DNA from 3 places in the Paenibacillus sp. FSL R5-0378 genome. Region 3 is predicted to be linked to each of the others. Evidence: riboswitches for the same ligand, from Rfam matches in the RefSeq annotation. Region 3 holds a riboswitch; each other region holds the start of a gene.

Region 1 (4,555 bases), 2.0 Mb from region 3:
TGAAGGCGGGATTACGTCCCTGGATGTCAAGGAGGCCCACCAATTTAACGAACTGTTCGAAAAAATGCGTTCCGGCGAAAAAAGGTAACGAGAATAATGCAGCAAATAAAAACACGCTTTGCGATGAACGTCCCGTTCTTCCAAAGCGTGTTTCTGTATGCGTTACAACTGTTATTTCTTCTCAGCCAACCACTGGGCCACATTGGCAATCTCTTCAGCTTTCAACTTGTCTTTAAAGGATGGCATGCCGCCTTTACCTTTAGTGATAATGGTGTAAATCTCTTCAGCGGACAGTTGGCTTCCGATCTTTTGAAGGTTCGGGCCTACGGCACCCTGAAGCTGATCCCCGTGACAGCTAATGCAGCCTTGGTCTTTAACCACAGCTTCGGCCGCTGCGGCGTCCATCGTGACTTCCGGCATGGTCGGCTTCTCTTCTTCCGCCACCTGCTCTTTGCCTGGAAGCGTAAACATGAGCACAATTGCCATAACCACTGCGATCGTTAATACACCGCTCATGATCCATTTTTGCATCCGTTTTCGTCCTTTCTATGTAAACTGTCATTCTTCATTCCTTCATTATAACGGAACAAGCCATCACATCAAATAGTTTGTGTCAAAAAAGCAAACGAATCCAAACTTGGGGCCACCAAAAATACACAAATTTGTACCATTTTTATGATGATGGAATTTTCAAGTTAGACCCCTTCATAGACCATACAGTGAAACAGCTGTTCACCTTCAGGGGTCAGCTTGGGGTAGGTATCAGCGATGACAAACCCCGACTTCCCGTAAGCCCGGATGGCCCGCTTATTCCAAGTATGCACTTCAAGGTCGATTTCGTCCCCAGGCCGTCTTTCACGGGCTGCGGCGACCACAGCCTGCATAAAGCTCTTACCCAGCCCCTGGCCGCATAAATCAGGCCGCATGCCAACACCAAGCCGGGTCACGCCTGCCAAGGGAAAGAACTGCGCGAACCCGCACAAGGTATGATCAGCATCCAGGACGGACACATATTGGCTTTGCCTCACCTCAGGATCACCAAATTCGACGCCAAGCGTCTCCATCTGATCCCACGGCAGCCAGCCGTATAAATCGTATGGAGGCTCGTACACCCAGGCGCAGACGGTCTCAGCATGCTCCCGGGTCATGGGAACGATCATGAAGCTCTCATGTTGGAGGTTCATGTGCAGATCTCCCTTCCAGACCTCCCTGTAGGATTTGAACATTAGAGAAAAAATATTCCGGATTGTCCCAGATATCTGTTTAATTTCAGAATAGAGGGGTAAATGAGGAGTAGCGGGCGGGAATGGAAGGGTTACCCATTTCTGTCCGCAAAAAATCCCGCAAAAGGAGATTTCGGCAAAAATCTCATTCTACGGGATCTCGTACCCTTGCTTTACCTGCATTACTGGACGTCATCTACGTCCTCGGAATCGACGGCGGCGGTTTTGTATTTATCCGTACTCATGATTCGTTTGGCGCCAACGTAGCGGTTGACGTAGTAGCTGTCGCTCAGAGAGCTGATGATCACACCGCGAGAAGTGGAGGCATGTGCGAATTTTCCGTCGCCGACGTAAATTCCGACATGGGATACTCCGGCTCCCGATGTATTAAAGAATACCAAGTCGCCTGCTCTCAGATCACTGCGGGATACGGCCGAACCCATGCTGAACTGGGAACCAGACTGATGGGGCAGATCGATGCCCAATTGATCAAATACATACATTGTAAATCCCGAGCAGTCAAATCCGCTTGTTGTGGTTCCGCCCGTTCTGTACTTGGTTCCGATCGCACTGTCGATCACTTTATCCATCTTGGAATCCGCGAAAGCGCTTCCTGTGCCGACCGTGAGCACGATGGCGAAACTCATGATTGCTGCTGCAAGCTTCTTCTTCAAGTAAAATACCCCTTCCGGCGCCTGCGAGGTTAGCTTAAGGATTCGGTAGAAGGCCCCCTATGATCCCTCTGAAGCAAGATCAATTCACCCATAACTGGTTCCCCCGCTTTCCTTAGTGTGAGGAAATTCGGCATGAACTTTTTACACTATGTATCATTCCCTGGTACTTCTTATTCGTTCGCAACTTTGTGTCAGGTAAAGATTACAAAGTTGTTACTATCGCTGGGACTATTGTAACAAAGGAATCGGACTTTGGCAATTGTTTCTAACAGAAAAAGAAGATTTGTAGGAAAATTTATAGGAAATGATGTTTATTTGTTGGACGAGTGGGTAAAAGAAATGACAAGGGTGGAAAAAACAGGGGAAAACCGTGGATTTACTCGTGTAAAAAAATTTTTTGAAATGCTGTTACCTTTTCGGTGGTTCGTACGTCTAATAAGTAACAACAAACCCGCGGGGCGATTTCGGCAAAAATCAGCGGCGCGGGTTGTTATGGATATGCATTGTTTTCGAGAGATAATCAATTGTAAACCGCAGCTTGATATTTGGCCGTACTCATGACCCGTTTGGCGCCAACGTAGCGGTTGGCGTAGTAGCTTTGGCTCAGTTTGCTGATGGTAACGCCTTTCGAAGAGGACGCGTGCGCGAATTTTCCGTTGCCGATGTAAATACCGACATGGGATACGCCTGCGCCTAGGGTGTTAAAGAAAACCAGGTCTCCTGCTCTCAGCTGGCTTTTGGAAACAGCGGTACCTGTTTTATATTGCGCAGCGGATACACGCGGGAGGTTTAACCCCAGCTTTTGGTACACGTAACGGGTAAAACCGGAGCAATCGAAGCCGTTCGTAGTTGTTCCGCCGGTTTTGTAAGAAACGCCGATCGTGTTGTTAACGATGTGATTCAGAGATGAATCCGCAAATACGCTGCCGGTGCCCATGGAGAACGCAAGTGTAAGGCCCAGCGCTGCGGCTGCCAACTTCTTCTTCAAAAAAATAAACCCCTTCCAATGCCTGCGAGGTTAGCTTAAGGATTCGGTAGAAGGTCCCCTATGATCCCTCTGTAGCGAGATCAATTCACCCAAAATTGGATCCCCCGCTTCCTGGTGCCCGGGAATTCGGCTCGTGATGATTGCACCGGAAATGGACATGCTGACAAGTTACCTATAATCGTACATACCAATCAAATGAACGGACAAATGATGAAATCAGTTACAGCAAAGTCAAAATCGTTACAGCAAAGATTACAAAGTTGTTACTAAGTTCGTACTCGGATTATTTTAACAGAGGATTTATACTTTGGCAAATGGTTAACAATCATTTTACAACAAAAACCCCGCCTCTTTTCAACAGAAAGAGACGGGGTTCTTCTTTTATCAGCGGGTTAAAGTTATGACAAAATTTTAACTATTCCGAAATATTTTTTTTCGTACGGTTCATTTGCTGATGCCACAAATCATATTGGGAGGAGATATTCCATAATTTAAAGATACAGCTGACCATATGGTAGCCCTGTTGGATAATCAGGGTGGCAAGCCCTGCCCAGATCAGAGAGACGCTGCTGGTAATGCCATACAAGAGCAGGCTGACCGTGCCCAGCAGAACGGATATGCCGATGACCGGCAGCGCGCTTCGCAGGCAGATCCAGAGCGAGGAGAACATGCTGGTTCCACCGGTTTTGCCAAACTGCATGAACAGAATCATCTGATGGACGATGTAGCAGTACAGAAGCCAGACTGCAATGTACGGGATGCAGTGAAGCAGCTGGGCATGGTTTTGGATCGCGCTGAGCAGGATGGGATACATCTTCGGGATCATCCAGTATAACGGAGCGGCGATAAGCACCCATTCGATCAGGTGAAAAAGAAACACCGTTTTGCCGTGCAGCTTCATGCCCTGGAAGAAAAACAGTCCGCGTTCTCCCTGATGCTCCCGGTGCAGGCCGTAGAAGATGCCCGCGTGGATAAATGGGGTCAGCAGCATGCGGAGGGCGACCATTCCCAGGAGAACCCAAAGGTAAGTATGCACGGTGCTGCTTTGCGTCAAGCTCATCTGTCCCTCTACATAATAGAGGACCTGGCTGAGTTCGGTCGGCGGGGGATCGGGATACCGCATCAGCAGCGGCACGACCGCCGAATCGATCAGACGGTACAGGAAGTAGCCCCAGAGCAGCTGGTACAGGAACATGATGATCATGACATAAAATTGGTCTTTGACGCTTTTCCAACCGTTAACAATATAGGATTTCACTGCTCTCACCTCACCAGGACAGACTTCCAAGCAGGGTTTCAATCAGCTTGGTAATGCTTACGTTCCAGCGGAGGAGCACTTTATGATCCATGTCCGCCTTCAGGTAGTTGTTCACATGTTTGTTTTCCAGCACGATCGTATAGCCGGGATCGATCATGGCCCAGGCCAGCGGGGAGCTGTATGTCAGCTTGAACTGGGTGCTGGCGTTCTTTACGTCCCAAACCTTTTTGATCTGATGCCCGTCCGTAAACGTGAACAGTATCGGCACCTGCGGCAGATCGCCGCCCTTTTTGCTGACCTTCACCAAAGAATCGTACCGGGGCTGCGCCGAATCCTTATCCTTGCGCACCGTAATTTCGTCGACCGAAAAATCGGCCATCTGGCTGCCGTATACATATTGATCGAAGAAGGT
Region 2 (4,555 bases), 3.6 Mb from region 3:
GGCTCTCGTATTGACTTCGCTCAGCGTCTTCCCGTTCAGGCATTGCGGTACGGTCATCTCCACGATGCTGTAATCTTTGGACAGCTCAATGTAATCCAGCAAATTCGGCGTCACGAGCTGGTGCGCCACCCGGATGCCCATGTCCCGCTCCGGAAAGATGACCCGGTCCACGCCCAGCTTGGACAAGGCTTTGCCGTGCAGCATGGAGATGGCCTTCGCCACTACGGTCTGAACGCCGAGTTCCTTCAGCAGGATTGCGGCCAGGATGCTCATCTGGATATCGTCCCCGATCGCCACGATTCCGCAGTCAAAATTGCGGATTCCCAGCGATTTGAGAACCTCCTCATCGGTTGCATCCGCCACCACGGCGTGGGTCAGATGCTCGCTCATATCATTGACCACTTCTTCATTGATGTCTACCCCAAGCACCTCATAACCCAGATCCATAAGCTCCATGGCCAAGCTTGAGCCGAACCTCCCTAAACCGATCACGACAAACTGCTGTGTTTTCATTTCTTTCCAGATGCTCCTTATCCTTTAATGTTGGTTCTATATATGGTTCTTATAACAATATTGAAACTTTGAATCACCCAAATTCCTTACCCGATAATGATCTTACCTTCGGGATGGCGGTACAGCTCCTTGCCCTTCTTCGGACCAAGCGCGTAGGCGAAGGTCAGCGGCCCAAGACGGCCGGCAAACATCGTCAGGCAGATCAGGATTTTCCCGATCAAGGACAAATGCGGCGTCAGCCCGAGCGATAATCCTACGGTGCCGAAAGCCGAAGTCGTCTCGTACAGGATCATCAAAAAGCTGCTGTCTTCTGTCGTGGACAGAATCATCGATACGCCGACGACCAGAAACAAGGCCAGAAAGGTAATGGTCAACGCTTTGAAAATCCGCTCCTGCGCCAAACGGTACCGGTACAGGACGATATCGTCGCGGCCGCGGATCATCGCGATCACCGCACCGACGAGGATGGTGAACGTCGTGGTCTTGATCCCGCCCCCGGTAGAGCCCGGCGACGCGCCGATAAACATCAGAATGATCGTGAAAAATTGCGATGCCTGGCGCATATCTGCCAAGTTCAGCGTATTCGCCCCTGCCGTCCGCGGCGTGACCGACTGGAACAGCGAGGCGAGAATTTTGCCACCCCAATTCAGCGAACCGAGCGTCTTGGGATTCGTGAATTCAAAGATAAAGATGACGACTGCTCCGACCACAATCAGGGCACCGGTCATGGACAGCACCACTTTGCTGTGGAGCGACAGTTTCCGGTGTACCTGGTAATCCACCAGATCGGACATGACGATAAAGCCGATGCCGCCGGATACGATCAGAAACATCACGACAAAATTGACGAGCGGATCGTATACAAATCCCGTCAGGCTGTTAAAATGGCCGAACAGGTCAAATCCCGCATTATTGAACATGGACACGCCATGAAATATTCCAAAATAGATCGCTTTTCCAAGAGGCATATCGAACGACCACCGGATGGCAAGCAGCAGTGCTCCGCAGCCTTCGATCGTCAACGAAAAAAATATGACTTTCCGGATCAGACGGACGATGCCTTCCATCGTATTCTGATTCATCGCTTCCTGCAGCAGGAGCCGGTCCCGGAGCGAAATCCGGCGCTTGAACACCAGAGCGATCAGCGTGGCCATCGTCATAAAACCGAGCCCGCCGATCTGGATCAGCAGCATGATGACGACTTGACCGAACGTGCTGAAATACAGCCCCGTATCTTTGACAACCAAACCGGTCACGCAGGTCGCCGAGGTTGCCGTAAACAAGGCATCCATAAAATTCAGCGGCTTACCCGTCGTGTTCGAAATCGGCAAGGTGAGCAGTATGGCTCCGATCAAAATAATGGCCGCAAAACCTAGCGTTAATACTTGCGGAGGGGCCAGCCGGAACCACTTCCATTTCCCAATCAATACATTCACCTCTTTAAAAAAGTCAAAAGAAAAAAAGCATCGGAAATCCAATGCCTTTCGGTTTGGCTCCTGCATGCACGACGCCTACGAGGTTAGCTGACGGATTCGGGCATGCACAGGTTGCCCTATTCGCGGACTAAACCGTCCCAACGAAATTCACCCCAAAAAATTGGTTCCCCCGTTTTCACTTGAAATTCGGCGTTCTTATTCATTTGCATCAAAATTATAATCTTTATTGTAGGACTTCACAAAGGCCTTTTTCTGATGAATTGGATGGAAAACAGCCTGATTCGCAATGCAGGTGGACACGGCCTGCGGTTATCTTCTCTTTTCGATGGCTTTCCTTGATTTTCATCGTTTTTTCACCACTATTTTCAGGGTATACTGGTTTTGGGCGAATCTTCTATGTTATGTTTACCGTACTGTATTGGGGGGAATGGTATCTTTATCACATTCAAGGGGGGATTTCATGGACCGGTTAAACCAGCCGCTGGAAATCAGGGCCAATTATAAATGGCTGGGCATTTTGGGGGTCATCGGCCTTATTTTATTCTTTTTTGTACAAGTGTTTCCGCAGACGAGCTCGGAGACGCTAGAGGGGCAAACGACCAAGGTCATCAGCAAATCGGAGGCGGAAGCAGCCGCCAAAGCGTTTGCCTCGGACCGGTTGAATATTCAAACAGGCATTGCCGCCGAACCGCTCGTCACGTACCAGTCGGAATCGGACCTTTACGGTTATTTATCCAGAGAGAAGCTTCTTAACGAATATAACAAGAAATACGAACCGAAGTATCCTTATGACGTGTTCCGGGTCCGGCTGCCCGAGTCGAGCGATCAGGGATATGTCAATGTAGACGTACATATGAACACGGGCAAGGTGGTCGGGTTCTCCATCACGCCTCCGTACTCCAAGTATGCTGCCGCGATGGCTGAATCGAACGAAACCATGCGCAAGCAGAAACTGAGAATTGTGGAAGGCAACATGACGCTGGAGGATAAAGAGGAAATCGCCTCGTCCTGGCTGCAGAAGCTGGGCTATAACACCGGCTCCCTGAAAGTATCGAGCGGCAAGGATGAGCCCGGATTGATCTATACCGACTCCTCCTCGCACATCGGGGAATCGCAGCTGGAATTCAAGTTTGCCTTTGAGGATGGGGAGCTTCACTCCTTCCTCCCTGGATTTTCGGTCCCATCCGCTCATACGGCTTATGTAGAGAAGCAGACCAAAAGCGCCACGATGCTGACCATGCTGGGATACGGACTGTTTACGATCGTGCTCGGCATTCTCGCCATCATTTACAGTGCACTGACGCGGCGGTACACCTCCTTTGCACGCGGGCTGTTTTTGTCCTTGTTTTATTTTGTTGTCTCATTGCTGACGACGTATAACATGCTGCCGGTGCTGGAAGCAGAAGGCTTCTCCCAGTTCGGGATCATCGCGGCCATGGTCGTTCAGGTGATCCTGAGCATTGCGATGACGGTGCTCCTGTATTTCTCCCTGGTCGGCGGGGACGGACTGTGGCGCAAAGCCGGTTACAACGCCTGGGCCCGCGCCAAAGAGCCAGGATACGGGCGTTACGTGCTCCACAGCATGTTCACCGGGTATTTGTGGGCGTTTATCCTGATGGGGGCGCAGTCGGTGATCTATCTCGTCCTGGACCGGACGATCCACAGCTGGTCCACGACGGACGCCTCGCAGTCCCCGTATAACATGCTGTATCCGTGGATGCTGCCGATCATGGCCTGGATGGCCGGCATCTCCGAGGAAGCCGTGTACCGCCTGTTCGGCATACCGATGCTGAAGAAAATCGTAAGGAACACATTTGTCGCCTGCGTCATTCCGACGCTGATTTGGGCCTTCGGCCATACGCTGTACCCGATCTACCCGATATACACCCGGCCGATTGAGCTCCTGTTCATCGGTCTCCTGTTCAGCTTGATCTTCCTGCGTCACGGCTACATCGCGGTCATGTTCGCCCACGTCGTGTTCGACAGCATCCTGATGAGCTTCAGCTTGTTCAGCATGGGGGATCTGACGAACATTTTGGCGGGCGTGGTCACCTGCGTCATACCGTTTATCGTCGCCTGGGTCATTTACCTGTTTTACGGCAAAAAGAAGGAGAAGCCGTATGTTACGACTCCTCCTCCTGAAGGGCTGCTATAATTTGTCCGGCGAGCTTGTCGCCGATCGAGAGAGGCCGGAAGTCTTCAATCCGGGCCTCTTTTATTTTTTTGAGCGAGCCAAAATGCTTCAGCAGCAGCTTGCGCCGCTTCTCGCCGATGCCCGGGATGGCGTCGAGCTTGGATGCCACCATCGACTTGCCGCGCTGCTCGCGGTGGAAGGTGATGGCGAACCGGTGCACCTCATCCTGGATGCGCTGAAGCAGGTAGAACTCCTGGCTGTCGCGCGGCAGCGAAATCGGCTCGGGCGGATCGCCCACCATCAGCTGCGCGGTCCGGTGCTTGACGTCCTTGACCAGACCGCACACCGGGATGAACAAGCCCAGCTCGTTCTGCAGCACGTCGATCGCGGCGGAAATTTGGCCTTTGCCGCCGTCCACGACAATCAGGTCGGGCAGCTCCAAATTTTCCTTGAGCACGCGCTCGTAGCGTCT
Region 3 (4,555 bases):
AAGCGATCACCAAAATAAAGCCGGTATATAAAATCAGAACCGTGCTTAAGCGAAAGGATAATGTACGTTTCATAAACTCCCCCCATTAAAGCGGTATCCTGCACCAAAAACAGTCCGGATGAATAAGGGGTTCTTGGGGTCCTCCTCTATTTTTTGACGCAAATTTTTGACATGCTGATCAATAATGCGCGAGTCTCCATCAAATTCAAAGCCCATAACGAGTTCAATCAATTCTTCCCGGGAAAACGTACGCTCCGAGTTTCTCGCCATAACTAGAAGCAATTTATATTCGGATGGGGTTAAACTGATGGGTTTATGTTGAACGAAAACCTGTTTGGCATGGCTATCAATCATCAGACGTCCTTCGCCATATTCTAATCGATCGGCCAGAAGTTCTTGCTGATTAGTTCGCCGCAGTACAGTGCGAATTCTGGCTATGAGTTCTTGAGGATCGAAAGGCTTCACCATATAATCGTCTGCCCCAACAGACAACCCATGAATACGATGTGAAACGGACGATTTAGCTGTCAGCATAATAATTGGTGTGGGGTAAGCTGTTCGAATCTTCTGGCATAATTCCTCTCCGTTCATATCGGGAAGCATAAGATCCAATAAAACCAAATCAAAAGGTTGATTGGCTAATTCACTCCATGCACTCTCCCCTCCAGACGCTTCGTGCGCTTCAAACCCTTCCTTTCTTAAATAAGCGACGATGACTTCCCTGATTTTCTCCTCGTCTTCAACAACTAAAATTCTACGCATGAATTCCCTCCAAACGTATAGGCGGATTTTTTTTTCCTACACCTCAACTTCCGTTCTCTGCAAGACCATATAATCAAACAGGTCATTTCTCACAACGAAATGACCTGTTATGCTTCTTCCCGATTTTTTTCATTTTGACGACATCAATGTCTTATATTAAGGGTTCACTCTTAAACAACATCATAACCCTGGTCCTCGATAGTCTCTTTAATTTTGCTTTCCGTAAGTTTGGTCTCATCGAATTGAACTTCAACAGAAGCATTGGACAAGTTAACCTTCCCCCCGGCCCCTATTTGCTTAAGAGCTCCTTCAATGGAATTCACGCAGTGTTGACAGCTCATTCCGTTTACGTTTAAAGTAATGGTTTTCAATTTCGACTCCTCCTCTCGATTTGTTATTAGTATACCCCCCTATAGTATAATATTCAAGCCTAAAGTTATACTACCCCAGCCATCTTCATCATTTCTATACATGTTTATTTTATGATGAATGAGGCTTACATCAAAAGAATTAGAAAGGGGTTCTTCAAATGAAAGCAGCGATATTAAGAACAATAATCCTCGCTAGCTCGGTGGCCGTTTTTGCGGCAGGCTGCTCGAAAGTAAGCAATATGAACGGCATGGATCATTCAAAAATGAGTATGGGTTCAACCCCCACTTCCAACTCCAGTGAATCCGCTACATCCGCAAAACTGACAACAGCAACACCTGTTGTGGATGGTAAAGAGTTCACCATAACCGCACAGGAAAGTAATCTCGAAGTGGAGAAGGGAAAAACCATTCCCGTATGGACATTTAATAACTCGGTTCCCGGTCCACAAATCCGGGTTAAGGTTGGAGATACAGTCAAAGTAAACTTGAAAAATCAACTCAAGCAGCCTGTCTCCATCCATTGGCACGGCTATCCGGTTCCAAACAACATGGACGGAATTCCTGGAGTCACACAAGATGCTGTTGAACCCGGAAAAACCTTCACCTATGAATTTAAAGCCACCGTACCGGGTACTTATTGGTACCATTCACATCAAGACAGTGTGAATCAAGTGGACAAAGGCTTGTATGGTTCTCTTGTAGTCGAAGACCCCCAAGATACCGCTGACCGCGATTACACCCTTGTGCTCGATGAATGGATGAGTTCTGGAGATATGGACATGGATAACGATGGGATGAATATGGCAGGACATGATATGAGTATGTATGACCTTTATACGATCAACGGAAAAACAGGTGATGCGATCGATAAGCTTACCGTTAAAGAGGGTGAAAAAGTAAAACTTCGGTTGATTAACGCCGGCTACATCACGCACCGGATGCATTTACACGGTCATTCCTTTAAGGTTGTTGCATCCGACGGGCAGCCCGTGAATGACCCGGCTGTGATCAAGGATCAATTCGTCTCGATTGCTCCCGGAGAACGATATGACATTGAATTTACCGCAGATCATCCCGGAAATTGGTTGCTGGAAGAACACGCAAAGGATAATCGAGCACAAAATATGAGAGCCATGATTCAATACGAAGGTTCTAATGCGAAGCCCGACCCTTCCGATGCCTTCGAAGAACTCCCCGATTTTGATTTGGAGAAGTACGGAACCATGTCTGCAACCGCATTTTCTTTGGATCAAAGCTTTGATGAAGACGTGACGATGAATCTAAATACCGAGATGAGAAATGGAGATATGGTTTACACGATCAATGGAAAGGTTTTTCCGGACACGGATACAATCAAAGTAAAAAAAGGAGATAAGGTAAAGGTGACCTTTGTAAATCAATCCAGAATGGACGATCACCCGATGCACCTGCACGGCCATTTCTTCCAAGTCTTGAGCAAGAATGGCAAGCCAGTTCAAGGATCTCCGATCATGAAAGACACGCTGAACGTCAAACCTGGCGAAACGTATGAAGTTGCTTTTGAAGCTGACAACCCCGGTGAATGGATGTTCCATTGCCACGATTTACACCACGCCTCCGCTGGAATGGTAACTGATGTGATGTATGATGATTATCAAAATAATTATACGCCTGATCCCAATGTGAACAACGTCCCTGAATAAACAACAAAACGCACCGGCTGACTTCAGCCGGTGCTTTCATTTTTGTTTTAGGTAGATTATCCCGACTAGATCAAATTTCACTGATCATTTTCAGGTAACTTTGTTGACTCACGACGCGGCGTGCTGTAACATACCGATTTTTATAATATGAATCCGATAATTTGCTAATGGTAACGCCTTTACTGCTTGAAGAGTGTGCAAACTCATTATTGCCGATATAAATACCCGCGTGGGATATTCCCGTACCGTCCGTATTAAAGAATACCAGGTCTCCTGCTCTAAGGTTTTCACGATCTACTGGAGTTCCGGCTTGAGCCTGTGTTTTAGATGTGCGGGGTAAATCTAAATTGAATTTATCGAATATGTATAAAATAAAGCCGGAACAGTCAAAACCAGCCACTGATGTGCCGCCCCACTGATAAGGAGTGCCTACGACCTTATCCACCTCACTTTCGAGTTTAACGGAGCTGGCAAAGGAACTGGTTGCACTTGCTGAAAAAACAATGGCCGCACCTAACATTGACAGTATTACTTTCTTCACTATGTAGTTCTCCTTCCGATGCCTACGGAGTTAGCTAAGGGTTCGGTAGAAGGTTCCCTCTATTCTTCAATGAGAATATTTCACCCAAAAATGGTTCCCCCGTTTTCAGTATCAAGAAATTCGGCAATAATGATTAAAAAAATGTAACCCTACATAATGTAGTATATAATCAGTTTTTTTGTCAATGGCTAATTAATAGATTCCCGTTAATCGTAACTATTTTACTGATATTTGTTGAATTTTATGGAAGTTTCAGCGAAGCTGAGTAAAGTTTGTCGATTACTATTCCCGAAATCGAGGTACTTATCTTGGTAACGGAACATGTTAAGCAAGAAAAAATAACAATTTTGTAAAGGATTGATTCCGAGCAACAAAAAAACTAAGGCAAATCATCATATAGACGCCAAACAAAAAACCGATCTGGCATTGCCAGATCGGTTAATTTATCCGTCAGTACACAGTCGAACCATGATCTTCATTGAGCTTGTCGATAACACGTCATAACGCTGCCTATATCCAATATTTACAGTATCAGTCATGTAACGTACATAAGGAACAAGGAACTCGCCGTCTTGTGCCACGCAGCATCACTCACCTGCTAAAAAATACTCTATTTAGAAAGCTCACTTTCGACTACCCATTGATGATTCTTAACGGGGTTTCCTCCTGTAGTTGGCGTGTAGTCAACCATGTACACCGTTGTTTTTTCAGCTGAGTCAATGGTGCCCTCTGCGCCTTTCATACCTTCCATGTGATCAGCCTCCATGGTCACCTTAGTTCCTGGCTGCAAGGGCTCACTACCCGCATCCTTTATTTCCTCCTGGATAATCCACTTGTGATTGGGAACGGGTTCACCTCCAGTGGTAGGAGTATAAGTTACAGCATAAGCCACCGTGTCGTAGGCACCGACCACTTTTGCCTTGGCTCCATCCATGCCCTCCATATGCTTGGCATGGATCACAACCTCATCTCCAACTTTGTAGGTGGGATTTTGAGCTTCTTTTAACCCTGCAGGAACCTCACCAGAACCGGAATGATTCATGCTGCCCATATCCCCCATATTTGAATGGTCGCTGCCCATGTCCATGTTCGTATTATTGTTTGCGTTATCCTTGTTTCCACACGCACTTAGCACCAGGATTGCTGCAAGGCTAATAAAAATGAATACTTTTTTCACAGTTTGTCACACACCTTTGCAT

What was found. Region 3 has a riboswitch for cyclic di-AMP ahead of MKY74_RS13135 (C40 family peptidase). Riboswitches for the same ligand answer to the same signal wherever they lie in the genome.
Region 1: it holds a riboswitch for cyclic di-AMP, as region 3 does, so the genes downstream of both, MKY74_RS03425 (C40 family peptidase) here and MKY74_RS13135 (C40 family peptidase) in region 3, are expected to answer to the same signal.
Region 2: it holds a riboswitch for cyclic di-AMP, as region 3 does, so the genes downstream of both, MKY74_RS29700 (TrkH family potassium uptake protein) here and MKY74_RS13135 (C40 family peptidase) in region 3, are expected to answer to the same signal.

What each region holds. Positions count from the first base shown of each region.
Region 1 covers NZ_JBBPAY010000001.1:780,637-785,191, reverse strand. The annotation lists gene MKY74_RS03445 (4a-hydroxytetrahydrobiopterin dehydratase) at 1-88, shown strand, start outside; gene MKY74_RS03440 (c-type cytochrome) at 172-531, opposite strand; gene MKY74_RS03435 (GNAT family N-acetyltransferase) at 696-1,184, opposite strand; gene MKY74_RS03430 (C40 family peptidase) at 1,406-1,897, opposite strand; cyclic di-AMP (ydaO/yuaA leader) riboswitch at 1,901-2,040, opposite strand; gene MKY74_RS03425 (C40 family peptidase) at 2,418-2,885, opposite strand; cyclic di-AMP (ydaO/yuaA leader) riboswitch at 2,890-3,027, opposite strand; gene MKY74_RS03420 (hypothetical protein) at 3,301-4,143, opposite strand; gene MKY74_RS03415 (M1 family metallopeptidase) at 4,154-4,555, opposite strand, start outside.
Region 2 covers NZ_JBBPAY010000001.1:6,398,183-6,402,737, forward strand. The annotation lists gene MKY74_RS29695 (potassium channel family protein) at 1-513, opposite strand, end outside; gene MKY74_RS29700 (TrkH family potassium uptake protein) at 600-1,940, opposite strand; cyclic di-AMP (ydaO/yuaA leader) riboswitch at 2,008-2,151, opposite strand; gene MKY74_RS29705 (CPBP family intramembrane glutamic endopeptidase) at 2,410-4,104, shown strand; gene uvrC (excinuclease ABC subunit UvrC) at 4,073-4,555, opposite strand, start outside.
Region 3 covers NZ_JBBPAY010000001.1:2,798,499-2,803,053, reverse strand. The annotation lists gene MKY74_RS13155 (sensor histidine kinase) at 1-73, opposite strand, end outside; gene MKY74_RS13150 (response regulator transcription factor) at 70-762, opposite strand; gene MKY74_RS13145 (copper ion binding protein) at 933-1,133, opposite strand; gene MKY74_RS13140 (multicopper oxidase family protein) at 1,292-2,815, shown strand; gene MKY74_RS13135 (C40 family peptidase) at 2,886-3,356, opposite strand; cyclic di-AMP (ydaO/yuaA leader) riboswitch at 3,361-3,492, opposite strand; gene MKY74_RS13130 (YdhK family protein) at 3,967-4,533, opposite strand.